DNA from 3 places in the Brevibacillus sp. M2.1A genome. Region 2 is predicted to be linked to each of the others. Evidence: riboswitches for the same ligand, from Rfam matches in the RefSeq annotation. Region 2 holds a riboswitch; each other region holds the start of a gene.
The links. Region 2 has a riboswitch for cyclic di-AMP ahead of HP567_RS08010 (C40 family peptidase). Riboswitches for the same ligand answer to the same signal wherever they lie in the genome.

Region 1 (10,834 bases), 2.2 Mb from region 2:
AGCGGCTTGATTGAACTAATCAATCCGGTGTTGGTGGAAAAATCCGGTGAGCAGGTAGGGCTAGAAGCTTGTCTTTCGATACCAGGTGTTTTTGGAATCGTTCGTCGGGCGAATTATGTCAAAGTTCAGACGCTGAACCGCCAAGGACAAACAAAGACAATCGAAGCGGAAGATTTCCTGGCTCGGTGTATTCAGCACGAGATGGACCATTTGGAAGGAATATTGTTTATTGATCATACGGAAGAGATCTACTCAGCGAAAACAGGAAAGAAACTGAATCGCAAGGATTTGCTCCGGATACAAGATAAAAGTAGAAAAAATGGTGGAAATAAGCGACGCATAAACAGCAAGGAGATTGACTCATGAAACGTTGGAACATTATGTTAACAGGCTTCGGAACAGTAGGACAGCAGGTGGCTCGACTGCTGGAGCAGCGAAGGGAGAGGTACCGCGAGCTATATCAAGCGGATGTCAGACTCGTGGGAGTCGTTCGTTCAGCTTCCGGCCTCTACGATGAGAACGGAATCGATTCGGGAAAATGGGCAGACTATGCTCATACAAAACAAACAAGGAACCCATCTTGGAACGCGCTGGAATTTATCAAGTCAGCTCAAGCAGACGTGCTCATCGAGGCAGGTCCATCTGAAAAAGAGGGCGGACCCGGTCTTACTTTTATTCGTTATGCTTTGGAGAATGCCATGCATGCGATCGCCATTTCAAAAGGCGCACTTGTAGTCGATTATGCTGGCTTAGCCGCTCTTGCCAAAAAACATGGCGTCGCATTGAAAGGGAGTGGAGCAACAGCAGCAGCTCTGCCGACGATCGATCTGTTGCAGTATAACTTGGCAGGCTGTGAAGTAAAACGCGTCGAAGGTATTTTTACGGGAACGACAAACTTCGTGCTCACAAAAATGATGGAAGAGGGGCTCACCTGTGCAGAAGCAGTCGAGCTCGCTCAGAAGATGGGGATTGCCGAACCGGACCCTTCCTATGATATCGATGGATGGGATACAGCTTCGAAGCTCACGATCTTGGCAAACGCTGCTTTTGATGCGCAAGTAAAACTAACCGATATAACACGCGCAAGTATTCGCGAAATAACCTCGTTACAAATCGAGGCATGGAAAAAGCACTCGAAGATTCCCAAGCTGATCGGAACGATCCAAAAGGAAGCGAATGGCACGGTATCTGTCGCAGTAGATTTATGTGCGGTGGATCTTACCCATCCATTTGCATCTGTATCTGGTACGACAAAAGCCATACGGGTAGAAACAGATGTCATGGGGGATTTATTGGTCGTTGGAGGAAAATCAGATCCTGTGGCGGCAGCGGCGGCTGCCTTAAAAGACCTTGAACATATTATAAGCAGATAGGTTCATTTGCATGTGCTTCCAGTGTTCCTTAGGAATGAGTCGTTTAGAACCGCGTGCATACTAGGGATGTACCACCAATAACGGTGAGGGGGCCATACGGATGAAACAATCGTCTGATGTCAATGCCGAGCTGCAGCAAGTATCTGCTTACCCAACGAAGCAAGAAATGAATCAAAAGGATGTTGCTTTGCTCAATGAGCAGGAAAGCTGCTGTACCCCCAAAAAACAGGCGGCAGAAGCGAAGCGAAAGTAACGCGTACACGAAAAAGCCGGGTCTCGATTACGAGACACCGGCTTTTCGTTTATCAGGCAGTGTTCTACCCGATAAATTCTTGTACCCAGTAGCCATTTGTGAAGCCTACACCAATTTTTGTGAAATCAGGGTTCATAATGTTTTGGCGGTGGCCTTCACTGTTCATCCATTGTTGCATAACTTCTTGTGGACTCTGTTGACCCATGGCGATATTCTCGCCTGCAGTCGAGTACTGAATGCCATACTGCTTCATCATGTCAAATGGAGAACCGTACGTTGGACTGTTGTGGTCAAAATAGTTGTTAGCAGACATATCTTGTGCTTTTGCCAACGCTACTTTGGACAGTGCCGCATCCATTTGAACAGGTTTGAGACCTGCTTTTGCACGTTCTTGGTTCACCAAATCCGCGACTTGTTTCGCAAAATCACCAGTTTTAGCTTCATCCGCTTGATTTACCGGAGCGGCAGGCTGAGTGACATTATTGCTAGGTTGTGCTGGTGCCGTTTGAACTGGTGCTGGTTGTGCTGGAGCTTGTTGTACGGGTGCTGGTTGGAAAGTTCCTGGTTGAATCGGGCAAGGTTGTACAGGTGTTGCTTGTCCTTGCTTAACAGGTTGCATTGGCTGTACTGCTTGTGGCTGGCCAGGAACAAAGCCTTGTTTTTGGAAAAAGTTAAAGAACTGTTGTGCATTTGGTGCTTTTTGGAATTGTCCCATATTTTGACCCGCATTGAATTGGAATTGTCCGTTCTTCAATGGGCAGTTAGATGCTGCGGAAGCAGAAGAAGCAAACCCTGTCAAAGCCAAGCCCAGACCAAGAGTCATCGCGATTGTAACAGAACCAAAACGTTTCATTAAACAAATCTCTCCTTTTTTTGGCCTACGAGGTTAGTTGTCGGATTCGGATTGAGGAAACAACCCTACGCCAGTTCGGCGATTCACCCCAATGTGGAATAACTCATCCACAAAAAAGTCCCCCGCACTTCCTTTTCAAGAGGAAGTCTCGGCTTATTTCGTTTGGCATGAACAACGATATCAGACAATCCCAATCGAAATAAAGGAGTAATATATGGCAACTAGCTAGAATCGTTGATAAATTAGGCTCATTTCGCTTTGTTTGATTGTTCCTTCCATGCAGTTAAGCCGCCTTCCAATGCATTCGCATGAAAACCATGCTCACGAAGCAGAGCCGCAGCTTTTTGAGCTTTATTACCTGTTGTACATAAGGTAACGATCTGCACATTTTGCGCGAGTTTTTCGGTTTCTTCATCAAGTGGCTTGTCCTGTTCCTTCATAAGAAGATAAGGGACGTTTCGCGCCGACGCGTTTTCGTGAACGAGGCTGCCGGAAATAAATTTCTCGGAGTCGCGTACGTCCAATAAAAGTACAGGCACTTTCTTTTCAAGCATTTCGGATAATTGAATGGTTGTCAAAATATGATTTTCCAATGTAATCCCTCCCAATCCTATTGTAACAGAGTACCGCTTCGTCCAGAATAAGGCTGAACGGTTGCTTTTATTGGACAACCATGGTAGAATGAGGTTGCTACTTGAAAAATTGATACCTAATCATTCATCGAGGTGTTTGTATGCTGATGGATAACATTTTTGAATCCCCGATTCACACTGGCGCGGTCATCGGAGCCGCAAGGATGGAAGAGAGGAAGGGCTTTCATTGTTTTAGGTTTTCAAAAGGTTTAGTTTTTAATTTTGCAGTTCCGTCCTATGACATTCATATATTTGCTAAGTAAGTAAAATTCACATATCATGAAGGCGTATCACAGCACATGATTTGGTATTTCTTCATGATATGTGAGCTTTATTTGCTTCGGTAAATATGACTAGCATATTCAAATTGAATTTTTGGAGGTTTTTTTAGATGCAAACGAACGGAACAGTAAAATGGTTTAACGCAGAAAAAGGTTTCGGTTTCATTCAAGTAGAAGGCGGAGACGATGTATTCGTACACTTCAGCGCAATCCAAGGTGACGGTTTCAAAACTTTGGACGAAGGTCAAAAAGTTCAATTCAACATTGTTCAAGGCAACCGTGGCCCACAAGCTGAGAACGTAGTAAAACTGTAAGTCTCCTTTTAAAAGAAACTGTCCTTTCGAGGGCAGTTTTTTTGTCGTAGAACATAGAAGTAAAAAGGCGTTGGGATAGTCCCCAGCGCCTATTCGTGCATGCGAATCATTAAAAAAGGAACTATGGCGTCCCACCATAATTCCTCATTTTCTTCCTGCAAAATAGTTAAATACAAGTTTCGATATCGACAGTTTGGAATTGACTGTCAAGAACGGTAAGACCAACAACTTGACCGCCGCCGATAGAAGTACGGCCATAAGTGGTGAGAAGGACATTTCTGTTGTTTTCTGCTACGGTAAGGCGAACTTCATAGTGGAAAGAAGCGGGGACAAGCGCATTGAAAGCAGTGCGAGTATTCGCAGGGATAAATTGCGTAATGTCAAGCAAGGTGCTAACTGGATTCGTTTGCGTAACGGCGTTACCCCAGTTCAATACTTGCACACGTACTTCAACCTCTTCTGTGTTCAGGTTTACCAGGTCGAGGTGAGCAGTGACAGCTCGGGCGAGGTTATTTTGCAAAATACCAGTCGTTCTCACCGTATTTCTTCTTGGGCGTCTGTGATTTCTGCTTTCAGTATTACCTTGATCGTCGTCGTATTCGATTTCAGACATCCATGTTCACTCCATTCTTGTGTAATCTAGTGGGACAATAATACGATATTGTTTCTTGTCTTGATTTGTAACGGCGAACGTAAGGGGACGAGTAACTATTTTTGATAGAGGACGGTGGAGGGTTTGGGAGAAATGCCTGTATACAAGCAACTAGACTATACGGCTCGATTTGATTGGGGATACGAAGGGGTGGAACAGGTCGGAGCAGCATCGGATATGATCGTTATTATCGATGTACTCTCGTTCAGTACGTGTGTAGATATCGTAACGGGACGTGGGGGTATCGTCTATCCTTATCAGGTACAGGATGAGTCAGCCATTGCATTCGCCAAACAAAAAGCAGCGCTGCTCGCTGGAAAACGCGGCGAACCAATCTCCCTTTCGCCAGCCTGTCTGAAAACGGTTCCGGTGGGAAGTAGAGTGGTGTTACCCTCACCAAACGGATCGACCTGTACCGTGTTGGCAAAGAAAACAGGGGCGAGGGTGGTCGCTGCGTGCTTGCGTAATGCGCTATCCGTAGCCAGATACATACAGCAGCAGAAAGGAACGATAACGGTCATTGCTTGCGGTGAACGGTGGGGAAATGGAGCATTGCGACCCGCTATTGAGGATATGATTGCGGCAGGTGCGCTGCTTCACGAACTAGAGGGGTATCGTTTGTCACCAGAGGCTGAAATGGCGGTGGCAGCCTTTCGATCCACTCAAGGTCTTCTTCCCGCTTACTTGCAGAAGTGTGCTTCCGGCCAAGAACTGATCAGTATGGGCTACCTGGAAGATGTCTCACTGGCAGCGGAATGGAATCAGAGTGGCTCAGTTCCAGTGCTTAACGATGATTTTGCGTACGAAGCGATTTAGTCTTTTCGCATAAAGAATCCCTCATTCGGTAACCATGGTTATGAACCACACATGAGAAAAACTGGACAGGGAGGATTCATATGGATGACAGCAGAAAGTCCATCAACCAGGCAGAAGAAAATATCCTGACGAATCGTCAAGGCCATCCGATCACAGACAACCAGAACTTGCGGACAGTTGGAAATCGCGGGCCAACCGTTCTGGAGAATTACGACTTTCTTGAAAAAATCACGCATTTTGATCGAGAGAAAACACCTGAACGTGTCGTGCATAGTCGAGGTGCAGGAGCACATGGCTTTTTTGAAGCGTATGGAACCGTAGGTGATGAGCCAGTTTCTACATACACGAGGGCGAAGCTGTTTTCGGAGCGTGGGAAAAAAACGCCTGTGTTTGTGCGTTTTTCTACGGTTAATCATGGCACGCATTCGCCCGAAACATTACGCGACCCACGTGGGTTCGCGGTGAAGTTTTATACAGAGGATGGGAACTGGGATCTGGTTGGCAATAACCTCAAAGTTTTTTTCATTCGGGATGCGATGAAGTTTCCTGATCTTGTACATGCATTCAAGCCTGATCCTGTCACAAACATCCAAGACGTGGAACGGATCTTTGACTTCATCTCGAACACGCCTGAGGCCATGCATATGATTACGTTTTTGTTCTCCCCGTGGGGAGTACCAGCGAACTATCGGCAAATGCAAGGCTCTGGCGTAAATACGTACAAGTGGGTAAACCATGAAGGCAATGCGGTCCTGATCAAGTACCATTGGCAGCCGTTAGCGCAAGGGATTAAGAATTTGACACAAAAACAGGCGGAAGAGATCCAAGGGAAAAACTTCAATCATGCCACACAAGACTTGTATGAAGCGATTGAGCGAGGAGAATATCCAGAGTGGGAATTGTGCGTCCAGATCATGAGTGATGACGATCATCCTGAGCTCGATTTTGATCCGCTTGATCCAACGAAAATATGGCCCGATGATCAGTTCCCGTTTCTTCCGGTAGGCAAAATGGTTTTGAACAAAAACCCGGATAACTATTTTGCAGAGGTCGAGCAAGCAGCTTTTGGGACAGGTGTTTTAGTGGATGGACTGGATTTTTCTGATGACAAGCTCCTGCAAGGAAGGACCTTTTCTTACTCCGATACGCAACGCTATCGGGTCGGCGCCAACTATTTGCAGCTTCCGATCAACGCGCCCAAAAAGCATGTCGCTACCAATCAGGAAGGCGGCCAAATGCTGTATCGAGTGGATCGGACGCAGCGGCATATTAACTATGAGCCATCAACGATTGGCGGATTGCAGGAAGCCAAGCAAGCAGCTCCTGATCATCAGCCAGAAGTGGAAGGGAAGGTCGTTCGTCAAAAAATTGATCGCACCAACGATTTCAAACAAGCGGGAGAACGTTATCGCCTCATGGAAGACTGGGAAAGAGAAGACCTCATTGCCAATCTGACGGATGCACTTCTCTCCTGTGATCCTCGTATTCAAGAGAAAATGCTTGGCTACTTCTCGCAATGTGACGAAGAGTACGGTCAGCGTTTGAAAGCTGGAGTTGCACAGGGCAATGGCGGAAATAGCAAAGGGATGGGCGGACCGATGGGGGCAACAAATCCTGGAGCGGCTGTCAAGGAAGCAGAACAACAGTCCCGTCCGTCCAAGCCTTACTGATGACCCGTGAACAACATTACTGAATGAACAGTGGAGCTTTGCTAAATCCATGGCAAAGCTCTTTTTGTATCCTGTTGCAATTTTACTTAACAATCAGTAGGCTAAAACGTATCGGATTGATTTACCAAAGGAGACGTCATTCATGTCAAAAGATAATAAAACACATCAACATATTGTAGATGCAGCCTTTCAATTGTTTGCGGAGCATGGGATTGAAAAGACAAGTCTAACGATGATTGCTACTGAAGTAGGGATCACGAAGCCTGCGATTTACTACCACTTTGCATCAAAGGAAGCACTTCTCGATTATTTGTTTGATCAACTGTTTGGAAACTATACATTCTCCCATTTTTTCACCGTTACAGATTTTACAGCTGACAATTTCGCGGAACTCCTTATCGAAACTGGGTTGAAGCTATTGCCGAGCGAGGAAGAGGATTATGCGGTTTTACGTGTCTTCAATCAATTTCTGCTGTCTGTCAGTCAAAAAGAGAAGTACCGAGACAAGCTGCGTCTGATGCAAGAAGATTTTTTGCAGGGCTTTACCTCCTTACTGGAGCGAGGGATAGAGTTAGGTGTCGTCAAGCCTGATCGTGTCGTAGCAAAAGCTCATATTCTATCACTCGTCGTCGATAATATCAGTAATTACATGCTGATGGGAATTGAGCTAGATCAGAGGGAAATCTGGACTGAAACAGTGGGAAGCGTACTAAAGTAATCGAAAAACAGTGACGCAATTCGAGTTGCCAGCGTCTTACAATTGTTTACATTAGACGATGGCGAGGAGATTCATGATGGTTCGAAAAGAGAAATGGGTAGCACTGTTGAGCTATACCGCGGTACTCTCCCTATTGACGACGGGTGGGGTCTTTGCTGCATCCCCTGCGAAGGTAGCTTCCCATAAAGTAGAAGCATCGGTTGATGCGAAGGGCAATACCGAGGAGAAGCTACAGGCTTGCAGTCAAGATAATGCGAAAGCGGATCTTTCGAGCATAACGACGAAATCCTGGAAACCATTGGAAAACAAGCCGGTACTGGAAGGGATTACTTCGATTGCAACAGGCGTCATTTTTGATGAAGCAGGCTATGGGTGGAGGCCAGGCATTTCTTATGCCTTCACCAGGGATGGGGAAGTGTGGAAATGGGGCTTTCAATCTGACAAGAAGTATGAACCGTACAAGCTAGCCGGGATCAAAGATGCTAAGCAAGTCATGACGGATTATGTCCTCACGAGCGCCGGTGAAGTATGGCAGATCGATGAGAAGAAAGCACCAGAAAAACTGGCCGGTCTGGATAAAATCAAGAACATTCAGCAGATCGACCTTCATGACGGCGTACTCTTTTTACTGAAAGAAGACGGTACTGTATCGAAATGGGAAAAAGGAGCGAAAGCAGCCGAAAAGGTGACGAAGCTCTCGAATATCCGTGACATGTATAGCTCAGCTTTTTCCTTGTTTCTAGTAGATGACCAAGGGAAACTGCTTTATCTCGATGGCAAATCCGGAGAGCTGAACACAGAAAATCTGCAGGTCATGGATATCCCCGGGAAAGTCAAACAGATAGCCATCGATTATACGGATCGCGCCTTGATCCAAACAGAAAAGGGCGAAATGTACAGCTACAATGCAAAAGAAAATGAAAAAGTAGTGCGTGCTGCTCATGCAGATGGTGCGATGCGGATGGCAGTTGGCGGAGAAGGATTGTATTTGATCGTAAAAGCGGACGGAACGGTTTGGGGTTGGGGACATAATACCCTTGGAATGATCGGTGCGAATCTGGATAATGATCTGGAGGAGCCTGTCAAAATAGCAGGTCTTTCAGATATTACAGACGTAAAAGCTGGTACCGACCATGTGATTGCTCTCGATAAAAAAGGAAACGTCTATTCATTTGGCAGCAATATGACAGGACAGCTGGGGAGAATTCCTGTTACCTTTGACAAATGGACAGAATTTGGCGAATTACGTGATGTAAAACAGGTAGTAACTGAGCTGGATCAACCGTACTTCGTTCGGAAGGATGGTTCTGTATGGAGTTTTGGCGCAGATCGAGTGCCATATGAAGTGAAAGGACCTACCAAAGTAAAAACGATGGATACTATCCTGGATTCTCCGGTTACCTTGAATGAGAACGGACAAATCCAGTTGTGGACCAGTAAATTTAGCAATTGTGAGACATTGGCGTTGCCTTCTCGCATCAAGGATTTTGTTGGTGGGGAGGAGCATCTCTTATTGCGTACGGAAGATGACCAATTCCTGACGGTAGAATTCAGCTTCGATTCCGCAGAACGCGGAGGGGTATATGTCATCACGAACTTGCGCCCACAAAAAGTGGAAACCCTCCAAATTGATTCAAAAATGGCAGCAGATGTGACCAAGCTTTATGCTAATCTTTATACGTTTTTTGCTGTGACGAAAAATGGTCAGGTATTATACGCAGAACGGAAGAATGATGAGCCGTTCACTTCATTTGCGCAAATAGCAGGTTTGGAAGGTATTCGTGAGCTAGCACCTGAGTATTTTGTCCGTTATACAAAGGATATCGCATCAGTTTGGGCAATCAATGATGCAGGCAAGGTTCAGGAAATTCAGGTTTACCCTGAGAGCGAAGGAAAAGATGCAGGAGCAATCAAAGTGAAGCTGGAATCCAAATCGGAAGAAGGCATTGCCATGATGAGCGGACGTTTGCGAATTACCCAGGATGGGCAAATATTCGAACATGATTGGGAACCACTTCAAAAGCAAAAAGTGGCGGCTCCCGTTAGACTAATTTCCTCCTCGTACAACTATGCGATCGAAGGACCAGGCTCGCATTATCATGTGCTGGTTACTGAAGATGATAAGATCGTATTAATTGGCAATAATCCATACGGAAAAGGTGAGCATCAACCGGGTATGGTCAGACAATAAAAGACGGGAAGAGATGGCACAGTGGGAACATTCATTTTCCACTGTGCTTATTTTTTGCCGTTTTTAGAATGAAGGTGATCTGGCGAGATGATCCAGCGACAGCGGAGCAAATAATTGAGCGTTTAGCTGACGCATTTGAAAATCATGAAAAAGTAGCGGGAACATTCAAGTCTGTACATAAATCGTCCAGACTTTTTCCTTTTCACCGAGAGGGAGATTCATCATTGCCATGGATAAACATGGGAGGACAATGTAGAATTATGTCGAATGTATATTTGTGAATAAGCATGAGCCTATACGCACGTTGGTTCTATGGAAAAGGAGAATCTATGTAAATGCAGAAGTCATCAAATTCGTCCAAAGAAAACAGCGCTGCATGCTGCCAACCGTCGAATTCGCCGGCAAACGATTCTGCACGGATATTAATAGAAGGAAACACCGAAGTTATCGCACAAATGAACATGATTAACTTGACGGAAGAGGATTTGCAGTTAATCGCAGCGTTTCGCCCTGTCATTGAGACTGAAATTGAGCAGATTACTTCTTCTTTTTATGAATCGATTCTCCATGTGGACTCTTTGAAACAAATTGTGATGGAGCACACTACCGTTGAACGATTACGTCAAACCTTAAAAAATCATTTAATCGAGATGTTTGACGGCCGGATCGATCCTGCCTTCATTGAAAAACGCATGAAGATTGCGATGGTCCATCGAAAAATCGGGCTTCCTCCCAAATGGTACATGGGTTCTTTTCAAAACCTATTAGGTACACTCATGCGAATAATAGATGATCGGAAAGACGTTTATCCTGACTCAAAAAAATTGGTTCATGCTATTACAAAGCTGCTCAGCTTTGACCAGCAATTGGTTTTGGAGGCTTACGAAGACCAGACACGTATGCTGGAGCAGCGTGCCAAGTCGATGATCGAATATCAGGCGTTCCACGATGAACTAACCGGCTTGCCGAACAGAAGAAAGCTCCATCAAGCCTTGCAGGAGGCGATTGGCAGCAATAGCGAACAGGGTACGCGATTTGCGGTGCTGGTACTGGACATCGATCGTTTTAAAATGATCAATGA
Region 2 (10,834 bases):
AATTCGCTTGTCGGGTAGATGATCCCGGCTCTATCCAAAAGCTCGTCCGCGCAGGCCTTGGCATCGCCCTCTACGGCTGTATCAGTCGAGAGCAAGACCCACACCTTGTCATGCTTCCGATCAAACACCCGATCTGCCAGCGACATTTTCAAATGATTCGGCACGAAAAAAGATATCTCTCCCTGGCTGCACGCAAGTTCTGTGATTTTATCGTCCAGTATTTTGCAGAGTCTCTTGAAAAATAAGCCCCTTTCCAACAGAAAAAGCCTGGCATCATTCGCCAGGCTCCTCCTCTATTCTTGTTTTCTTTTTTTCATGCGTAAAATAATGCCGTCAATGAGCAGTCCAATCCCCGCTCCGTAAAAAGGGGCCGCAAACCGAGTTCCTTCAGCAAGCGGCAGGTCTTTCAAATACACGATAAACACACCGACAATAAAACCGATCATCGTGTAGCGCAGCCGGGTCGCCCCCATCAAACGACACTCCCTTTCACGCTACTTCCCGAATTTATTTGGCATTTTCATGTTTTTCATCGTACGGCTCATTTGCTTGAGCTGCTTTTGGTTAAGATTCATCCCCATTGAACGGGCCATGGCTTGAAGCTGCTTTTCGTCCATTTGCATGTTGGACATTTGTTTTTTCAATAAATAAGTCCCTCCATAAAATCCACCAGCGAGACCGATTAACAATGTGACAATTGGAATTACCCAGTTGTACCAAGCCATCAATACATTACCATCCTCTATACGTAATTATGAACTCTTTTATTGTACCATAGTTGGGCTATCTTCTGTAAATTGTGATTAGAAAACTTGGAAAATGAGAACACTGCCCTCAACAATATCTTTGTCTCAAGCATATTCTAATAGCAAGAGGTGAAACAACCATGACTCCAATTGTGATTCTGGACGCTGGACACGGTGGCAGCGATCCTGGCGGAGGCAACAACGCGCAATTTACCGAGAAAGATATGAATTTGCAAATAACGCTCTACCAATATAATCGCTTTTTGGCTCTAAATATTCCTGCTGCGATCACACGGACAACCGATGTGACTCTAACAAGTGAGGCTCGGACTGCTCTGGTTCGAAACAGCGGTGCTCGCTACTGTATATCCAACCATATTAACTCAGGTGGCGGCCGAGGCTCCGAGGTCCTTTACTCGATTTACGGCTCCCCAACCTTTCCCCAATTGATCCAGGATGCCCTGGCAGCGGAAGGGATGCCGAATCGACGCATTTTTACGCGGACACTGCCAGATAATCCGCGGCTTGATTACTACTTCATGCACCGGGAGACTGGCAGCGTGGAGACGGTAATTGTCGAGTATGGCTTTGCCGACAATGCATTGGACGCAAATAAGCTACAGCAGGATTGGCGAGATCTCGCGGAAGGCGTAGTCCGGGCATTTTGCACGTACGCTAAACTTCCCTACCAGCCCCCTGCGACTCCTACTTCTACACCGAAACCGACTGTAGCACCAACCCTTGCTCCCACCACTTCTCCTGGGAACGGAGCTGACTGGAAGCAGGAAGCCGTCAACTGGCTGTACGATCAAGGATTATTAACCGATGAACAATGGCGTCAGAAGCCTGACCAACCTCTGCCACTCTGGGCACAGGCTGTCATCCTGAAGCGACTATTCGAAAAGCTCAAAACGTAACAGAACGTCTCTGTTTAATCGTCTGCCTTAAAACGGGTCAGCGGCGTATCCGTTAAACCCGAATAATTTCTTTTTGCTGGCACACTCACCAATTCGTCCTCTGGGTAACGGTAGGCGGTTAGCATTCCGCCGAACACACATCCTTGGTCGATGTTGATGGTGCCATTTTTTCGTTTTGGCTCTGGATGCGGATCATGTCCCCATACGATTATGGGCGAAGTCACCTTTCGTTCTTTTGCCCATTCTCTGCGGATCGGGCGCCCATCCGGTCCCGTCCCTGCCACATCGCCATATCGGCAAAATGTGTAGACCGCAGGCGAATCCATACCTATGTAATCGTCGCGAATCCCCGCATGAACGGCGACCGCCACTATTTTTTCATTTTGTTTGATGATCATGTGCGAAGGAGAAGAAAATAGCAATCTACGGCTCTGTTCACGCAGCAAGGAGGCCTTCTTCGGTCCATATTCTTGCTGATACAGCCGAATTTCCTCTTCTACTTTTTCATCTCCGTGAGCCAATGTTACCGGTCTACCATCCAGCCAACGAGCTACTTTCCACCCGTGGTTACTATCTACCATCTCAGCCAGGCCTGCCGTGACATGTTGGTGAAAAAATTGCAGCATTTTGATTGAGTAAGGTCCACGACTCGTGATATCACCGAGGGAAAGGAGCTTTCGGCCATGGGGATGGCGATATGTACCGTCTGGGGTTCGTTCATATCCCAAGCGTTTGAGCAATTCTATAAATTCGTCGTAACAGCCGTGAACATCGCCAACGATATCCACACCATTGTCAGCCGAAAGCACCTTGGAGCGTGTTTGAGGTTTGTGCCTCATAGCCCGGCCCTCCTTTCCGTTATCTCTCATTCGTTACTTACTATCTTTACCACATCTACGAAAAAAACTCACGGTTTGCGTACAAGAAAACTGTTTAAACAAGTAAACGCGCGAAAGAGCCCCTGTATACTGAGGAGCTATTTGGCGCGTTTACCTATACATGATGCGATGTGATTAACCTAAGCTATGCGTATGCACGTAAATGGCCGCTTGCGTGCGATCCTCCACGTTCAGCTTGGCAAGAATGTTGCTGACATGAGTCTTGACCGTTTTGATCCCGATAATGAGCTCATCAGCAATCTCCTGGTTGGACTTGCCCTGACCGATCAGCTTCAAAACCTCCAACTCGCGCGGCGTTAGCTGCTCATGGGGATGGGACTCTTGACCGTGACGGAAACGGGCCATGATTTTTCCTGCTACCCTCGATTCCAAAACTGGCTCACCCGCCGCAGCAGAGCGAATTGCCTTTGCAATCTCGGCTGCACGCGAAGTCTTCAGCAAGTAGCTGAATGCCCCGGCTTCAATGACCGGATATACCTTTTCGTCATCAATAAAGCTAGTCAAGACAATAACCTTACTGGATGGACAGCTTTCTCGAATACGCCGAGTCGCTTCCACACCGCCGATGCCTTCCATGACTAAATCCATCAGAACAACATCTGGGCGCAGCTCTTGCGTCATTCGCACCCCTTCTTCCCCACTGCCTGCCTCTGCTACGACTTCAATATCGTCTTCCGTAGACAAATAAGCAGCCAGACCCATCCGAACCATTTCGTGATCATCTACCAGAAGTACCCGAATCACTGAGCCTTCACCCTTCCCGTTCCGTCTGTGACATTAGAGGAATACGCACCTCAATTTGCGTCCCTTTCCCAATCGCCGAGTAAATCTCCATGGAGCCTCCGACCTCTGCTACGCGCTCCTGCATGCTGCGCAAACCGTAGGACGTCATTTTCTCCCCATCTGGATCAAAACCAACACCATCATCCGTTACTCGCAGGCGAACCTGCTCTTGCAATGTAAACAGCTTCACTGTAATCTGGGTAGCTCTGGCATGCCGCAATGTGTTGGATAAGGACTCCTGCAAAATGCGGAACAGATGATCCTCAATTCCACTCGGCAAGCCTTCTACGTCTTCGATCTCCCACGCCAGCTGCATGGTATTTTTACGCGTCAGCTCATCTAAAAGTTCCAGAATGGCTTCCTTCAATGACTTGTTTTGTAACGTAGCCGGGCGAAGATGCAAGAGCAACGCCCTCATCTCCGCTTGTGCAGCTGCTGCCATCTCTTCGACCAATTCAATCTGTTGGGCTGCACGTTGAGGATTTTTTTCGACAAGCCGTTTCATCGCCGCAGTCGTCATGGCGATAGCGAACAGTTGCTGGCTGACTGCGTCATGCAGTTCTCTCGCCAATCTCTGTCGCTCCTCTGTTACCGCTGCATGCTTCAATTGTTCTGCGAGAGCCGCATTGTGGTTCGACAGCCGCTGCAAAGATGCTACTTGCTCTTCCCATTGCGAAGCCAGGCGATTGATCTGCCATCCCAATTCGCCTACTTCATCGACGCCCAATTCGGGAACCCGATACGACAGCATTCCGCGCCCAAGCTTCATGGCAGCTTCCCACAGTACACTGAGTCTCTTTTTCAACAAATTGCCGACGATATAGGAAATGATCAATGCCACTAAGACACCTGCAGGCAAAGAAACAACAAAAGCAGCAAGCTGAATCAAACCCTCTGGATCGGCAGGGAGATTGATTCCTATATATTCTTCAAGCCACCACACGAAGTTGCGGTCGCTGATTACTTCGTTGTACCACCGATGAATCCCCGGGTGATCTTTCCATAAAAAGTATAGCCAAAAGAAACAAATAAACGCGGCAGTAACTGCACTGACGGCCAGTAACATGCCATAGCGCACGTATTGCCACTGAATACTTGCCAATCGCTGTCGACGCATCCGCCAGTACCTCCTAGATGTACTTGACTTTTATATCGCCGACAAGCAGCGAGATATGCAAGTTTACTTTTTGCAATGCTTCATCATACTGATCAGAACGAATCTTAACACTGCGGTTGATACCCCCCTGACGGTGGCTTAGCACCTCCAGGTCACCAATACTTAACCCTGCCGTTACCGATACAGGAAGATCGACCGGTACATAAATCGTCACATCGCCTACCCAGCCCTCTACGACAAGAACCGCTTCATCCCGCATCAACACTGCCCGGGAAAGATCAATCACAACATCCCCGATTCCATGCCAGACATGCAAGTGATTCAGTTCAAAACGCCCGGAAGTCAGGTGATAATCCCCAATCAGAGAACTGCGGGAATCTTTTGGCAGCATGTCGTCAGGGGATGAAGACATGCTTTCGTGATGAGGAATTTTTCCACCAACATGCTTCCATTTGTTCCAGCTGTCTAGCCAAGGGCGCTCCGCTGTTGAAACGTTCACGTCATTCGGGATACTTGCATCACTAGTCAAAATCGTCTCCGCAGCAGATGGGTTCCCACTCTCGCCTAATGGCTGATTCACACGGTGATCTCGTCTGCTGCTCTTGCCCCGAATCAACTGAAACCCGAAATAAATAAACACGATTGGCACTGCAATCTGGAACAAATCATCAATCCCGACACTAAACCACATATCCATCGCGATGATGGTCCCCAGCGAGAATAAAATTCCTCCGCCAATCCGATTTTTATTCCCCCACAAACGAAGGCCGAAATAAATAAGCACCATCGGCCACAAATCAAACAGACCGAACGAAATGATACCCAAACTGTCTAACAAAAGACCGATTCCCGTAAAAATAATCAGGACACCAGCCAACATTTTGTGCAAACGGGACAGTTTCACAAAAGTCTCCTCTCTCACGCCCCATGCTGATCGTTTTCACTTTGACCATTACGACATGTATAGATGAATGCAGGCGGAATGTTCAACAGGGTAAAGTCGATCTCAACCCGGGGAAAACGATCCTGCAACTCAGCCTGGAGTTGTAGCGAATATTGGAATGTAATAAATAGGCCCCCTGGCTTCAGTACAGATTGAACTTCGTCCAGAATTGCTGCCCGCAGCTCTTGTGGAAAATTGGCGAATGGCAGACCTGAGATAATGACATCTGCACCTACAAGGTCCTGCTCCTCCAAGTAAGACCTAAGTTTAGTCGCTTCCTCCCTGATAGGAAGATCGGGAAAACGTGATTGAAGCATAGAGCGAAATTGGGAATCTCGTTCCACAAGCACGTACTGTGTGCCGGGACGCAAGCGCTGATAGATCGTTTGGGTAAATGCCCCTGTACCAGGTCCCAGCTCCAGGATCACATCGGTTGAAGCCCAATCGACGCTTTTCAACATTTGCTCACATAAAAAACGAGAGCTGGGGATTATACTACCGACGCGTCCAGGCTCAGCGATAAACCGCCGCAAAAAGACCAAGAAGTCCTGCAAGAATCGTACCTCCTAGGGGAAAAGCAGCCTGATGTACACAGGCTGCCGAATTGACCCAATCTATTCTACACCTTGTCCCCCAGTTCCTGTTGAATTAGGATTGCACTGGTTTGGCTACCGGTGTTTTTGCTTCATTAATGGATGCTTTGATGCTAGCAAGTTCTGCATCGAGATCATCCTTTTCCAGGTCAGACAAAGCGTTCTCCCAAGCGCGGTTCGTTTGGCGCCATTGCCCACTCATTTGTGCTTCTGCTTCCATGCGCATGACTTTTTCCTCCATGCGGGCGAAGCCACGGCCTGCGGACTGATTGCCGATACCAACAACTGCTTGATTGACTTGCTTTTGTGTACGAGCTACTTGTGCACGTGCCATCAGTGTGAACTTTTTCGCACGCATTTTATAGAACTCTTCCTTCAGCTCAGCCAGCTTCTCGCGCATTTGTGTAGCTGCCTCGGATGCTGACAGGTAGAGAGTTTCATATTCCGCTGCCCGGCCTTCGTACTGCTTCTTGTCAGCGAGTGCTCGACGTGCCAACTCGTCTTCTCCCTCAGTTAAGGCGAGCTTGACTTGACGATCGCGTTTTTCGATCAGGGCATTGGCTTCATCCAATTGCTGACGGAATTTCTTTTCCAGTGCAACCTGACGGGCAACCGCGACTTCAACTTGTCCGATTTCTACTTCCATGTCACGCATATATTGATTCAGCATTACTACCGGATCTTCCATGGAATCCAATGCATCATTTACCGAAGCTACTGTCAGGTCACGCAAACGTTTAAAGATACTCATTATTTTTTCCTCCTCATCATATCACATCATATTGTTCATCCAAAAGACTCTTGCGACATAGGCGTTACTGCGGGCGTCTTCTTACGTTTCTCTCCCAAGTGTCCAGCGTATCTTCCTTTAATACTTTTTGGGCCCATTCACGCTCCCAAGAAGGAGGCGCTTGTTTTGGCTCTTGGCTGGGACGCAGTAAGCGATATCCCAGATAAATCACCCCAATGGCCAGAAGCGCGTGAAACAGTAGGTCAAGCTTGCCAATCAACATCAGGAACCCGAACAGGAAGACCAGGATTCCCCAAAAACGTGAACCGGTTTGTCCCATGATCTTTTTGGCACCGTATATCATGATCACGCCGGGAATGATAAACCCGAGCAAGTCTCCGATATCGATACCCACCAGATCCAGAAGAACCAACCCACCGACTAGCAGCAGAACCAGCCCGAGTAGAACTTTGCCAGACCGTTCGCTCATTACTCGCTTACCTCCATTCGTTTTGCATGTGGTGCTTGTGGAACGTTATGCCCTTATTGTAGCCCTCGGTATAGGCTTCCCATAACGGGCGTGCGGTTGGTTTTTCCCTCCGTCCTTGGACGGAGACAATTTCCTGCCCTAATCGGACGAGCTGTCCCGCAAGACAGAATATGCACGCGTCGAAAGGCGGCTTGCACTGTCGAACGAAAACGTTACAGCATTTGACGGCATCTTTGTGACGAATATGTGAACGAACAGATAAAAAGAAGGAAATAAAGGACTGGCGTAGAATCTTCGTAAGAGTGCGTGTAAAAAAACATCGAAAAATAGCCGAATTCCGCTTGGCGGAAACGGGGGAACCACGTTTTTGGGGTGAATGGTTGCTACTCCTAGCAGCCTAGGGCGTCCTTTCGACCGAACCCTTCAGCTAACCTCGTAGGCTCACGAAGGGAGCAGTTTCTTTTGCGCAAGATGGTTTTATCTTTATTTATGGCTGGATTGCTTGCTATGGGGGCAGGCACTGCACAGGCTGCTGAGGAGAATACTCTCAATGAAGTAGTCAGTGACTTGTACGGTACCCCTTACAAATCTTCCGGCTCGTCCAAAAAGGGCTTTGACTGCTCCGGTTTCACGCGCTACGTATTTGATGCGTTAGGTGTAGACCTGCCTCACAATTCTGCTTCCCAGTACGAATTAGGTACAGAGGTAGCCAGAAAAGATTTGCAGCCAGGCGATCTCGTATTCTTCAACACGAACGGTCGCAGCATTTCTCACGTGGGTATCTACATCGGAGACGGCACATTCGTGCACTCGGAATCTGGTCGTGGAGTCGTCAACACCAAGTTGAGCGATCCATACTACTGGAGCAAGCGTTATGTAGGCGCCAAGCGTCTCAGCGTTCCTGTTCTAGCGAAAGCAGAAATTCCGAATAAGGAAAAAGCGGTGCAAGCTGCATCGTTGCCGGAAAAACCAGCTAAAAAATAGTCATTCGGCAAAATAATAAAAGCCAGGGACACTACGTCTCTGGCTTTTTCTGACGAAATTTAGTACCTGGTCTAAAGAGGTACCCTCACATATTAGAACAACTTAATAACTTACGGGGTTTCTTCCCCTGATCAGGTCAAAGCATGTTATGATAGACAAGACCCATTCTTTGAATGGTATTCCTTATTAATAGAAGTAACTGGGGGTTGTTCCGGTGAAAGATCACATTTTAATTGTCGATGACAATCTGGAGATTATTGAACTGCTAGAAGACATTTTGGAGAACGAGGGCTTCACCGTTTCCTCCGCAGAGAGCGGAGAGGATGCACTCTCGCTGCTCAGCCAAGGAGAGCGTCCCAACCTGATCCTTTTGGATATTATGATGCCCAACATGAGTGGCTACGAGCTCTGCTCTCAAATTCGCCGTGAGTGGGATTTGCCTATACTGTTTCTCAGTGCAAAAGGAAAAGCGGTAGATAAAGTAGTCGGCTTCGAAATCGGCGCAGATGATTACATCACGAAGCCTTTTGATACAGAAGAGCTGCTCGCTCGCATTCGTGCCCACCTTCGTCGCTATGAGCGCATTCGCAAGCATACCGAAGAGCAGCCTGAGAAGGAAACGACCTCCTCTCCGATTACGGTTTTGAAATTCAAGGACCTGGAAATCCATAAAGAAACGTATTCCGTTTATGTATGCAATCAAAAGATTGAGCTATCTACCAAGGAATTCCAACTACTCACCTTCCTCGCAGAAAATGCGGGCATCGTCTTTACAAGAGAGCAAATTTATGACCGTGTCTGGGGATATGGATATGGCTCGCTCAATACAGTGACCGTCCATATTAAAAACCTCCGTGAAAAGCTGGAAACAGAACGTCAGTTCATTAAAACACAATGGGGGACAGGCTACGTATTTATCGGGGAGAAGCTTTAAATGAGCTTACGCAATAAAGTTTTGCTCTCCTTCATTGCCTTGATCACACTCAACATCTTGTTGTTTAAATTTGTTTTCCAAGACATTATTGTCGCTCAACTCAAAAATGATCGGCATAATCAGTACCAGGCTGAGAAAGAAGCCGCAGAGAAGGTCATGCTCAATCAACTGCTTCTCGTCAGTAATTTCAAGGACCCAATCGAACGTTTGGAGCTTGAAAAGCAGTTGCCAGACGACGTGATGTACCGCATGCTCGTAAAGGATGCCAATGGAAACACCATCTACAGCAAAACATCACGCGCCTATAATTTGAAAATGCCTTCCCCCTCCTCATCAAGTCGTGGCGATTCTGCCAAACAAAGTGACCTCAAAGTGGTCGCTGAGTACCATTTTCAGCAGGAGCCACCGCGTACAGGGGAGATCGTTGTTTATTTCTACACAGATGATTACGACATGATGGCTACAACAGGGGTTTCCATGATGCTCTGGTTTATTTACGGAAGCATTAGTCTGGTGGGATTGGTTCTGCTCGCTTTGTTCGTTCGCTGGATACTAAGGCCGGTTAACGAATTATCGCGCGTCACCCAAGAAATCCAGGAAGGGAAGCGCCTGGTCACATTTACGTATCGATCGCATGATGAATTTGGGCAACTCTTTCGATATTTCGGGGAAATGGTGGATGAGCTTCGCTTAGCGGAAGAAAGACAGGCAGAAATGATCGCTTCGATCGCCCACGACTTCCGCACACCTCTCACCACGATCAAAGGGTATGCGTCATATATCGGCTCTGGTCGTGTGACGGATATGACCAAAATACAGAAACAGATGGGCAAAATCGAGCTAAAAACGACGGACTTGGAAAAGCTGCTGGATGAGCTGCAGGACTTCACCACTCAAAGCTCCGAAGTCCGACTCAGTATTAACCGCATTCATGTCAAAAGCTTCTTGAGAGGAATCATTGAGGACTATTTGCCAAGAATCAAAGAGGCAGGTCTCACCTTTCAATGGAAGCTGCGCATCTCCAATGAACTACACATCGAAGCAGATGAGACCAAGCTGCGGCGTGTCATGGAAAATTTGTTAAACAACGCTATCCACTACAACAAACCGGATGGCTCCATTTACCTTACGTGTGATCAGCGAGAAGGACATGTCCTTTTTACTGTGATCGACAAAGGAGAAGGAATCGCTGCTGAAGACTTGCCGAAAATTTTCACCAAGTTTTATCGGGCGGAAAAATCACGAAATCGCAACAGTGGCGGTACAGGCTTAGGCTTGACGATTTGCAAGAGCATCGTCCGGCTTCACGGCGGAGATCTGATGGTAAACAGTGAATTGGGAACGGGAAGCAGTTTCTCCTTCACCATCCCCTTCTTCCACGGGTAGCTTTCACAAGCTACCCTTATTTTATATAGATTTATTCTCAGTTAATTATTTCTTTATATTTTACTAGTAAAATAATTTTTGTAAGCATGTTGCTTTCAGTGATAAATAACCCCCAGTTCGGTATCTGACACAATCGGCGAAACCGTAGTGATAAGATGCCTCTTTTTTTGTCCCTCAACTTCCATTTTTTTCTATCTCTTTTCCAAACGCATCGGCAGTCCGTTCTTGGGACGCAAGGTGACCAACGGCTCGGGCTCCACTACCTGGTTCGGTTCAGCCAGTCTTAGTCGATATCGCTGTGCAATCGTCGCC
Region 3 (10,834 bases), 680 kb from region 2:
ATCCCATCTACATCCCCAATGGCCACACCTGCCCACATCGGTCCAGTCTGCACCTGACTCAACTCGACTTCATACCCCAGCTTCTGCTCAAGCACATGCTCTACGACGTGCGAGCTGGCAATCTCGGAATCCCATGCTACATAAGCGAGAGTCAGCTTCTCTTTTTGGACAGGCTGTATGCCCTCCACCCATTTCGCTACTTTGACTTCATTGTTTTTTACCCATTCCGCAGCGGCCACTTCCGGATCTTTTCCGTCAATCATTTGAACCATGACCGACTCCATATCGGCTGGCTCCCACCAGAACTTATCCAGAAATTGATAGGCAGCAGGCTGATCCTCTTTCAGCCCTTTGCGCACGATGGTATGGATTTGTTCCGCTCCGCCAAAGCCGTTCTTTGGGTCCGCCAAGTATTTCAAATCCATCTTTTTAAACATCCAGTGCGGCGTCCAGCCCGTTATGATAATTGGTTCCTTCGCTTCGTACGCCTTGATCAAAGCTGCTGTCATAGCGGCATCTGAGCCTTCGACAAGCTGCCATTTATCCAAGCCATACAGGTTCATGACTTCCTCTGTCTTTACCATCGAGCCTGCTCCTGCGTCGATTCCGATGATTTTGTAGTCGAGCTTTTCTCCTAGCGCGTTGTCCGACGTCTCAGAAGGAATCGGACCGACCACCGTTGCTGTCGGTATTTGTGTGTTTGTGTTTTGACTAGAGCATCCTGCGAGCCAAGCTGTCGCTCCCATCATGACTGCCAATATAGCTGGAATCATTTTGTTCATCATGTATTTCTCTCCTTTTTTCCTGCATGTTGGGTAAGTCGATCCAAGACGATAGCGATGATCACGATGGATAGCCCCGCCTCGAATCCTCTTCCTATATCCACTTGCGATACGGCGCGATATACGTCTGCACCCAAGCCTTTCGCCCCGATCATAGCCGCTATGACCACCATCGACAGGGCGAGCATGATGCACTGATTGACTCCCGCCAAGATCGTCGATTTCGCGTATGGCAGTTGTACTTTCACGAGCTTTTGCCACCCAGTTGCGCCAAAGGCGTCCGCCGCTTCCTCCATTTCCGCTGGGACCTGACGTATGCCTAAGTTCGTGAGACGCACGATTGGCGGCAAAGCAAAAATAACGGAGGCAATAACTCCCGGCACCTCGCCCAAACCGAAGAAAAAGATCGCGGGAATCAAATAAACGAACGCGGGCATCGTCTGCATCAAATCCAGTACTGGCGTAACCAGATTGCGAAACGTATCGTGTCTCGCGCAAAGAATGCCCACCGGAATCCCGATGACGATCGAAATCATGGTAGCAGTGAGGACGAGTCCCAATGTCTCCATCGTTTCATCCCAGTACCCCAAGTTGTGGATGAGAGAAAGTCCAACAACCGTAAAGACCATGGACGCTCTCCCTGCAAAAACCCACGCAGCGGCCCCCAGCAACAAGATGAGAATCAGCGAAGGTATCTCTGCCAAAACCGTAGAACAGTAAGTCACCATCGTGGAAATGACGATAGCCACCGGATCAAACAATACCCCTTTGTACTGGCCCAGCACCTCCACGAACCCTTCCATCCAACCGCCAATCGGCAGCTTAGGCACGGCGTCCATCACTCATCACCTCTGCTCTCTGATGCTCTTGTACATTGACTTTGCCTACCAGCCCGCCTAGCACCGCTCCTTTTACGATGACACCCAATAATCGCTGCTGGTCGCCCACTACAGCAATCGGGACGTGCAGGTCTGCCATCATCGGGAACAAGCTGTGCAGACGTGCGTCAGGCGAAACGGTAGGGAGGTCGGTTTTCATGATTGCCTCCAGCGAATCTCCCGTACCAATCGCAAGTGATACGTCATACGCCGTAATCAAGCCAAGCAGTGTGCGCTTTTTGTCCACGACGTACAAGCTGGACACGCCATTATCCATCATGAGTTGCAGCGCCACTCGGGCCCCTTTGTCAGGCGTGATTGCTTCTGCCCGTTTCATCACATTTTCAGCAACGAGCACCCTGGACAGGTCGGCATCCTCCACGAACTTCCGCACGAATTCATCCGCTGGGTCTGCCATAATTTCTTCCGGGCGGCCGATCTGAATGATCTGCCCGTCTTTCATAAAGGCAATCCGATCGCCCAGTCGCAACGCCTCATGCAAGTCATGTGTAATGAACAGGATCGTCTTTTTCATCGTCATCTGGAGCTCCAGCAGCTCATCCTGCATATCTTTTCGAATGAGTGGGTCCAGTGCACTGAACGCTTCGTCCATCAAGAGAATATCTGGATTATTAGCCAACGCCCGCGCCAGACCGACCCGCTGGCGCATCCCTCCGCTCAATTGATCCGGGTGCGCATTTTCCCACTCGGTTAATCCAACGAGCGCAAGTGCTTCCCGTGCTCTTTCTTGCCGGAGTCCTGGCGGTACTTGCTGAATCTCCAAACCAAACTCCACGTTTTCTCGTACCGACCGCTGCGGAAACAGGGCGAAATTTTGAAAAACCATCCCGAGCTTCTTCCTCCGCACCTCACGCAAAGCTGCTGCCTTCATGTCCACGATCTCTTCCCCATCGATCTCGATGCTTCCGCTCGTTGGGTCAATCAGTCGATTACACAGTCGGATTAAGGTGGACTTGCCGCTGCCTGACAGGCCCATAATGACAAAGATTTCACCTTCCTCGACTTCAAAGCTGACCTGATTGACACCGATGGACTGGCCAGTTTGCTTGTAAATTTGTTCTTTTGTCCGTCCTTCCGCCAGCAGCTTCAAGGCCAGTTCGGGCTGCTTGCCGAACACTTTTGTCAGTCGATCGACTTTCATTTTGGGCATGGTATCCCTCATCCTTCGTTTTTTCGTAAATGTAAAAAGCCCGCGAAGCTTCCACACTCAAGCAAAACCAAGCAGGCACGCTTGATTTTTACTCGTGTAGAAAATCCGCAGGCTTACGTAATACCTGGCGCCCATTTTCAGGACTCCCTGTACTCTGTCTTCCTGATTTCGATTGTCAGCGGTTTATGTCGTACCGACTGCCTCTCAGCGATCCACACCACTCCCTTCACGTTGTATCGGCGTAAGCTGCTCGTCGGTATTTCCATAAAAAATAGGCCGATCCATTCTTTTTCTCCAGAACAAAGGTCCCAAAGAAAAAGCCTGTATCGACCTATCACACGCCCGCAAGGAGTCCCCTTGTTGCGCATTATATGCCTAGACTTTATCCATTCATGACCTTCCCTGCTTTGGCCGACGAGGTTAGCTGACGGGTAGGATGGCAGAGAAGACATTTCCTCATCCCTCCTGATCACTCAGGATTAACCCCAAAAGATTGGTTCCCCCGCTTCCGAGAATATCGGAACTAGGCCGTATTGTGTTTTGTTGCTTATTTGATCGTGATTGTGACTTTGATTATACGCTCGCTTCCAGTTATTGTGAACGTTCATTTTCGTTGAATCAAACAGAATAGCGCCTTTCTTAATGAGTCGCATTGATTTAGATGGTTCATGCTCATCCAATTGAAGAATCACTTGGCTATCTTTCCCTTTTTATACACAAACCTCTACGCATACACGCTCCTCATAGGAAAAGCGCTGACTGATGTCCGTGACAACCTCCCAGTCATCCTCCCCGACCCGGATGGAATAAAGCAGTTCTCGCCCCTGAAATTGCACATGAGATACCTTTCCGATAACGCCTTCCATTCCTTGCTGCCACGCTGCGAGCTTCAACTGATCGGGACGAACCGGCAATATTTGCTGAGCGTGAAAGGAAGAAAAGTCGCGGGAAACAGCAATCGGTACCGCTGGCTCTCCTTGCCTCTCCAACAGAAAGGTATTGGGGCAAGACCAGTTTCCTTTTAAGAAGTTAGCCCGTCCCACAAACTTGGCGACAAAAGGCGATTGGGGCGAATAGTATATATCCTGCGGGCTACCTGCTTGTTCCACCCTGCCTCCTTTCATTACGACGATCTGATCCGCCATAGCCAGTGCCTCTGACTGATCGTGTGTGACGTAGACGATGGAAGTCCCCAGCTCGCGGTGAATAAATTGGATTTCCTTGCGCATTTGCATACGCAGCTCTGCATCGAGACTGCTCAATGGCTCGTCCATCAGAAGCAGCGTAGGGTTAAACACGATGGCCCGCGCCAGAGCAACGCGCTGCTTTTGTCCACCAGAGAGCTGATTGGGAAATCTCTCTTCCATTCCTCCAAGACCGACCATCTCCAGCATTTGTGCCACCCGTACCTTTGGATTATCTTTGTAAGCGGCAGGCACGTGCTTTTGATGTTGCAACGGAAACACGACATTCTCATAGACAGTCAAATGCGGCCAAAGTGCGAATGACTGAAACACCATACCAATCCGCCGCTCCTCTGGCGGCTTTCTTCTTGCCTGGTCCGCTACGCACTCTTGATTGATCCAGATTTCTCCGCTGGTAGGCGATTCAAAACCCGCCAATAGCCTAAGCAGTGTCGTTTTTCCGCAGCCGCTCGGCCCGAGCAAAGCAACGAATTCCCCTTGTCCAATTTGTAGATCCAGATGGTGGAGCACCGTCACATCTCCGAATTTTTTGGAAACGCCCTTCACTCTTGCACTGTTCATCCCTGTATCCTCCGTTGCCAATATCGTTTCCATAAACCGCCCATTGTCAAAGCCAGCAGGATGGCCACTACGATCAACGAAGAAAGGGCCGTGCTATGAGTCGTTGATCCCGCCTGCTCAAAGCTAAAAATAACGACACCGATCGTTTCCGAACCGGATGACCACAGAAGCGATGATATTGTCAATTCAGTAAATGCTGTCAGGAACACTAGAAACAAGCCTGTTGCCATTCCCGGTGCATAGAGCGGGAGCAATATCCGGGACCACCTCGTCCAAAATCGACCACCGTTGATCCGTGCTGCTTCTTCTACTTCCTTGCCCACCTGCATAATGGAGACCGTACTGCTTTTTACTTGCAAGATCAAAAAGCGAGTCACATACGCAATCAAAATGAGCCAAACCGTTCCATATATTCCTGGCTGCCAGCTGGGAATCGGCTCGATCCACGTTAAAATCATCGCCAGACCAAGCACCATACCGGGCAAAGCATACGGCAAAGCGACAGCCCCTTCCATTACTTTTCCCATAAAGGAAGGCCGATGGATGCGCCAGTAAGCGAACCATGTTCCAGCCACCACGCACAAGACGCCAGTCAAGCAGGCCAGCATCAGGCTATTGCCGATGGCCGCTCTCGTTCCAACATGGTCAAACAATACAAACGCAAAATGCTTCCATGTCAGATTTTGCGGAACAAAAGGCAACCCATACGCCTTGATGAAAGCGTTCGCTGCCATGGACAAGAGAGGAAGCACACTCGTCACCAACAAAAAGAGTCCAACAAGAACCTCCACACCCCGTCGATATCTTTCCAAGTGACGGCGAATCGATTTGTCCTCGGCACTGGTCTGGTCCACCCGGCTTTTACGCAAAAAGAGCCACTGTACTCCTGTTCCCGCCAATGCTATCACGCCAAGCAAAATAGACAAGACAGATGCCCTCGCAAAAGCGCTCGGTCCAAATCCGATGACCTCCTCATAAATCAACGTACTCAATAAAGGGATATTTTCCGGGATCCCGAGAAACGCAGGGACACCAAAATTATCGAGTCCGGAAATAAAAGCAAGCAGTCCGCCTCCTGCAATTCCCGGTAAGGCGAGTGGGAGTGTCACCTTGCGAAATACGGTCGTAGCCGTAGCCCCTGAAGAATGAGCCGCCCATTCCAGTTCTTTGGGAATCCGATACAGAACGGACAGCGTGAGCATGTAGACCAACGGATAATGCGTTAGACCCATTACAACAATGATCCCGTCCAAGCCATAGACGTCCCACAGCTCCAAAGGCCCACCATAAAGCCAGCTCGCTGCCCGGTTCAATACCCCTTGCGGACCTGCCAGTTGTGTCCAGGCCAAGGTCATCACGTACGAGGGAATCAGCAATGGCAACAGGGCAAGTACATGAATGGCAGACTTCCAGCGTATGTCTGTATAGGCGCATAACCAAGCCAACGACACGCCAATGACTAACGCGATGAGCGTAGAAGCTCCTGCCGCCGTAACGCTGTGACCGATAGCGTTCCACGTGCGTTCATGTGTGATCACATCCGCAAAGTATCGAAGACCGATCCCTGCTTCTGTTTGCACACTAAGAGCGATCAACTTCCACAACGGATACATAAAAAAGAAGGCGACCGGCACCAGCACGATCCATGTGGCCGCCTTTTCCAACGACAGGGGCACGGCTATTTTTCGCCGTTCCCCCATCTTGCGCTCGGACACTGCTGCTTGCCAGTTACTTTGCACCCATCATCTCTCCAAATTTCTTTTTGTCCGCCTCTCTGTTCGCTTCAAGTTCATCTGTATTCGCAGAAAGCACCTTGATCTGGTCTTGAGCGCGTAGCCCTTCCGGAGCAGCGATGCCTTTTCTGATCGGAGTGTACCCGAGACTGCTTGCAAGCTGCTGTCCTTCTTCCGAGAGCACATAATCGACAAACGCTTTTGCTGCCTCTGCATTTTTCGTTGCTTTCATGATCCCGATTGGTTCGGTTATGACAGGAACACCCTCGTTTGGATAGATGAGCTCGACTGGAGAGCCGTCTTTTTTCGCCCGAGCTACGAGGTAATCCACAACCATCCCATATTCCTTCTCGCCGCCTGCGACGCTTTTCAATACGGCACCATTGCCTTTAGTGACTGTCATCTGGTTTGCTTTGAGTCCAGCTATGTAGTCCCAACCAAAATCAGCCTGCCGAGTAAGTACGCCTATGTTATAGGCTGCTGCTCCAGAGTAGAGTGGACTTGGCATAATCGTTTTGTTCGAGGCTTCCGGACTGGTCAGAACCTTCCAACTGTCCGGAAGAGCGGCAACCTTGCTGCTGTTGACTGCAAGAACGGTTGCCATCACTTTGGTTCCCGTATAGGCGCCCTCTGCATCCTTCCACTCCGCCGGAATGTCCTTAGCCTCGGGCGAAGCATACGGCATGAGCAAATCCTGTTTTTTCAGGCTAGCAAAGGTCGGTGCATCCGCAACCAAAAGCACATCTGCTTTTACCTGCCCAGCTTGTGCCTCCGCCTGCAAGCGACTCATCACTTCCTCTGTACCGGATCGGAACAGCTCTACTTTTACCTCCGGATAATTTTTCGAAAAACCCTCGATCAATGCTTGCGCGTCTGCATCTGGCTGGGAGGTATAAAAGCTCAGCGACCCTGCGATTTTGGCTGGGGCAGGGGCAGACTCAGATGTCGCTTCAGTGTTCGCCGCCGGGGTTGGTGATGTGGAAGAAGGCTGGGAACCGCAGGCTGCCAGTCCGAAGACAGCAACGGCTGCGAATAAAGAAAGGGTCCATTTTGGGCTAAGAACACGTTTCAATTGTTCATTCCTCCTAAAAATCATGAGTGGTTAACAGCTAAGTGCTTTGCTTCGCGCCTTGAAACCATTTGCCGATTTTTGCCTTCATGGCAGTATTCGTCATGTTTAATTGCAAAGGAGTAATAGTGATATAACCGTCGCGAAGCTTGTAATAATCGGACTCCTCGTCCTCAAAGTGAAGCTCACTCAAGTGGTCGGAGAGCCAGTAGCACATATACCCTTGTGGATCGTTCAAGCCCACATATTGATAGCGCAGAACATCCATTGCCAGCGGCGTGACTGCTACTCCTTTTACCATTTCCCTGGACAAATACGGGAGATTGATGTTCAGAACCGTTTCGGGACTGAGCTTGTGTCTGAGCAGGGTTTCAAATATTTCGTAGGCAAGCGGCTCGACGATTGAAAAATTCGGGTTTGGCTTCAGCGTAGCGAGAGATATAGCGATGGAAGGAATCTGGTACATCGCCCCCTCAATCGCTGCTGAGATCGTACCTGAATAAAAGACATCCCGTCCCAGATTCGGTCCACGGTTGATTCCAGATACAATTACATCTGGCTTTTCCTTGAGAATGACCTCAATCGCCATCTTGACGCAGTCAGCCGGTGTGCCATTGACGGCCCATGCTTCCAGCGAGGTTTCAAAAAAGTTTACTTTGTTTGCTTTGACTGGCGATTTCAACGTAATGGCATGGCTGATCGCACTACGTTCTTGATCCGGGCAGACAATGGATACATTGCCAAAGGGCTGAAGTGCCTGTGCCAGACAAAGCACTCCACTTGAAAAAATTCCATCGTCATTGGTTACGAGAATATTCAAAATAATACGGACCTCCTATCCAAATGAAACACAATCCTCTTGCCGTAAATAAACCATGTTTTGCTTAAGCTGAGACAAGCTCCTCGCATCATCGAAGCCTTCTACAACAACGGGTCTCTTTTCTTCAAACAACAACGGCCAAATGCCTGACAAATCAATCTCTCCTGTTCCTAATGGCACATGCAGCTTGGTTGCCGTAGCGTCGCTCACATGAATTTTATCGATCCCCTCTAGCTCGCTGTAAAATTGCGACAAGGAACAGGAAAGAGGAACATGAGCAATATCAAACGTGGTTGTCGTCGGGTATTCCAATGCCATTCTCAGTTGATTCATATCTTGCGGTGTCACGATCATTTCCTTCGGCAGAGGCTCAATGTGCTCGATAGACAACATACAGTCTTTTTTCCTTGCTTCGTACGCCAGCTCATTCACGCTCTCAATCAGAATCGGCTCATGCCAGCTTCGGTTTCTGGGAGACAGCGTCACTCGTCCCGGATGGATGGTTACACTTTTGGCTCCGATTTCACTTGCTAGCGTCAAGGAACGCTTCACTTCTTCAATGGATTGCTTGCGAATGCCATGATTCAGCGAACACAAATTTAAATCCCAGCTAGCTGCATGCAAGGTCAGCTTCATTCCCGCTCGTTTTGCCGCCTGTTGGATTTCTTTCGGGTCACTTTGGTAACACCAGACGTGCTCCGCCCATACCTCCATACCCGCAAATCCGTATTGACGTGCAATCAAGACAGCCGCCTCTACCGGGTAAGCCCACATCAGTGTTGATGAAACATACAGCATTTCCACCACTCCTTTACCTCTGCCGGGATTGGCACGCTACCGACCGGATATGGGTTGCGTGAGCGATGACCGTGAAAGTCGCTTCCTCCCGAACGGATGAGATGATGGGCTTTGGCTTGTCTCTCCCAAAAAGCCATCTTTGCTGCAGAATGTCTCGGATAATATACCTCAATGCCGTCGATTCCGTATTCAAGCAACGCATCAAGCTGAACCTCAAAAGGGTAGATGCCAGGATGAGCCAGTACAGCAATTCCGCCCGCTTCATGGGTAATTTCAATTGCTTCCCGTGCAGAAAAGATAGGACGGGGCACGTAAGCGGCACACCCTTTGCGCAAATACGTCTCAAAGGCAGACTGGGGAGTTGAGCAGTAGCCCCGGTCGGCAATGACCTCGGCAACATGCGTGCGAACCATCACTCCGCCGTTCGCCCGTGCCATGCACTCTTCCATAGAAATGGACAGCCCCTGTCGATTGCAGCCCACAACTATCTCATTGATCCACTCGATACGCTCCCGTTGCCGTCTTTCCATGACATGAAGCAAACGAGCATCGGATATATCTAAGCCGTACCCCAAAATATGTAGTTCGTCCTCCGATCCGTCTGTATTCCACTCAATTCCCTGTATAAGCTGTATGCCGAGCTGTTCGGCATCCTCACGGGCAAGCAGATAACCATCCACGGTATCATGGTCGGTAATAGCTAAATAATTCACACCACGCTCTTTGGCCTCTATGAGTAATTCCCGAGGTGACAGCTTTCCGTCAGAAGCAGTCGTGTGCATATGCAAATCCAGCATGACCATTCCTCCTGTTTCACTATCAGACATTGCTGTGTTCTCTGTTTGATTTCATTCTAAATCCCCTTTTTTAAGGCCATATAAAGCACCTAACAAGGTTTGATAAAAGTAAAATCAGGTGTTCATGCGATTTTGTTTCGTTCATCCGTTGAAATATGTACGTTTGATTAACGATTTACGAATTCTTTACAAAAAAGAAAAAAGCTCTCGCCTCAATCAGGCAGGAGCTTTTGGATAGGCACGATGATTAAACGACGTCGTAGCCTTGGTCTTCGATTGCTTCTTTTACTGTATCCAGAGTCAAGTTACTCTCGTTATAGGAAACCTCAACCTTTTTTTCAGCCAGGTTTACTTTGCCTTCTGCACCCAGATCTTTCAATGTGTTCTCAATGCGCGCTACGCATTTGTTGCAAGACATACCTTCTACGTTCAATGTGATATTTGTCATGATCAATCTCTCCTTGCATTTTATGTTGTATAGGTAAGGCGGACGAAGCCGCTTGTTACTGTTGTTACAGCTTCACTCGTTGTAGTCTCAGAGCGTTGAGTACGACGGATACGGAGCTGAAGGCCATTGCGGCACCGGCAAGCCATGGAGCAAGTAAGCCGATTGCGGCAATTGGAATGCCCAAGGTGTTGTAGGCCAATGCCCAGAACAGGTTTTGCTTGATGTTGCGGATGGTGAGTTTGCTCATCTCGATAGCGTCTGCGACACTGGTCAGTTCGCCGCGCATCAAGGTAATATCGGCTGCTTCCATAGCCACATCTGTACCTGTACCGATTGCCATACCGACGTCAGCGGTAGCAAGTGCAGGAGCATCATTGATACCATCGCCGACCATCGCGACTTTTTTGCCTTGTTCTTGCAGTTTTTTCACTTCTGCGGCTTTGCCTTCAGGCAGGACTTCTGCGATGACGTGATCGATTCCTGCTTCACGGGCAATGGCCTCGGCAGTTTGACGATTGTCACCGGTCATCATAATCACAGTCAATCCCATTGCTTTCATGCGTTGAACAGCT

Region 1: linked by a shared signal. The riboswitch ahead of HP567_RS18470 (CAP domain-containing protein) and the one ahead of HP567_RS08010 (C40 family peptidase) in region 2 are both predicted to bind cyclic di-AMP.
Region 3: linked by a shared signal. The riboswitch ahead of HP567_RS04795 (quaternary amine ABC transporter ATP-binding protein) and the one ahead of HP567_RS08010 (C40 family peptidase) in region 2 are both predicted to bind cyclic di-AMP.

Annotation. Positions count from the first base shown of each region.
Region 1 is NZ_JABSUY020000001.1:3,839,351-3,850,184, reverse strand. It holds gene def (peptide deformylase) at 1-366, shown strand, start outside; gene HP567_RS18480 (homoserine dehydrogenase) at 363-1,373, shown strand; gene HP567_RS18475 (hypothetical protein) at 1,474-1,626, shown strand; gene HP567_RS18470 (CAP domain-containing protein) at 1,691-2,479, opposite strand; cyclic di-AMP (ydaO/yuaA leader) riboswitch at 2,487-2,643, opposite strand; gene HP567_RS18465 (rhodanese-like domain-containing protein) at 2,728-3,072, opposite strand; gene HP567_RS18460 (cold-shock protein) at 3,503-3,706, shown strand; gene HP567_RS18455 (hypothetical protein) at 3,873-4,244, opposite strand; gene HP567_RS18450 (2-phosphosulfolactate phosphatase) at 4,452-5,174, shown strand; gene HP567_RS18445 (catalase) at 5,255-6,844, shown strand; gene HP567_RS18440 (TetR/AcrR family transcriptional regulator) at 6,987-7,562, shown strand; gene HP567_RS18435 (regulator) at 7,639-9,753, shown strand; gene HP567_RS18430 (putative bifunctional diguanylate cyclase/phosphodiesterase) at 10,089-10,834, shown strand, end outside.
Region 2 is NZ_JABSUY020000001.1:1,635,491-1,646,324, reverse strand. It holds gene HP567_RS08065 (LysR family transcriptional regulator) at 1-245, shown strand, start outside; gene HP567_RS08060 (hypothetical protein) at 294-473, opposite strand; gene HP567_RS08055 (YneF family protein) at 495-725, opposite strand; gene HP567_RS08050 (N-acetylmuramoyl-L-alanine amidase family protein) at 887-1,663, shown strand; gene HP567_RS08045 (metallophosphoesterase) at 1,678-2,502, opposite strand; gene HP567_RS08040 (response regulator) at 2,677-3,306, opposite strand; gene HP567_RS08035 (HAMP domain-containing sensor histidine kinase) at 3,314-4,462, opposite strand; gene liaF (cell wall-active antibiotics response protein LiaF) at 4,476-5,366, opposite strand; gene HP567_RS08025 (class I SAM-dependent methyltransferase) at 5,381-5,959, opposite strand; gene HP567_RS08020 (PspA/IM30 family protein) at 6,054-6,749, opposite strand; gene HP567_RS08015 (LiaF transmembrane domain-containing protein) at 6,814-7,218, opposite strand; cyclic di-AMP (ydaO/yuaA leader) riboswitch at 7,537-7,676, shown strand; gene HP567_RS08010 (C40 family peptidase) at 7,681-8,202, shown strand; gene HP567_RS08005 (response regulator transcription factor) at 8,417-9,136, shown strand; gene HP567_RS08000 (sensor histidine kinase) at 9,137-10,522, shown strand; gene HP567_RS07995 (cytochrome P450) at 10,714-10,834, opposite strand, start outside.
Region 3 is NZ_JABSUY020000001.1:958,369-969,202, reverse strand. It holds gene HP567_RS04805 (glycine betaine ABC transporter substrate-binding protein) at 1-785, opposite strand, end outside; gene HP567_RS04800 (ABC transporter permease) at 782-1,621, opposite strand; gene HP567_RS04795 (quaternary amine ABC transporter ATP-binding protein) at 1,605-2,831, opposite strand; cyclic di-AMP (ydaO/yuaA leader) riboswitch at 3,225-3,371, opposite strand; gene HP567_RS04790 (ABC transporter ATP-binding protein) at 3,542-4,597, opposite strand; gene HP567_RS04785 (ABC transporter permease) at 4,594-6,336, opposite strand; gene HP567_RS04780 (ABC transporter substrate-binding protein) at 6,326-7,402, opposite strand; gene surE (5'/3'-nucleotidase SurE) at 7,440-8,219, opposite strand; gene HP567_RS04770 (sugar phosphate isomerase/epimerase family protein) at 8,235-9,017, opposite strand; gene HP567_RS04765 (PHP domain-containing protein) at 8,993-9,814, opposite strand; gene HP567_RS04760 (cation transporter) at 10,062-10,262, opposite strand; gene HP567_RS04755 (heavy metal translocating P-type ATPase) at 10,327-10,834, opposite strand, start outside.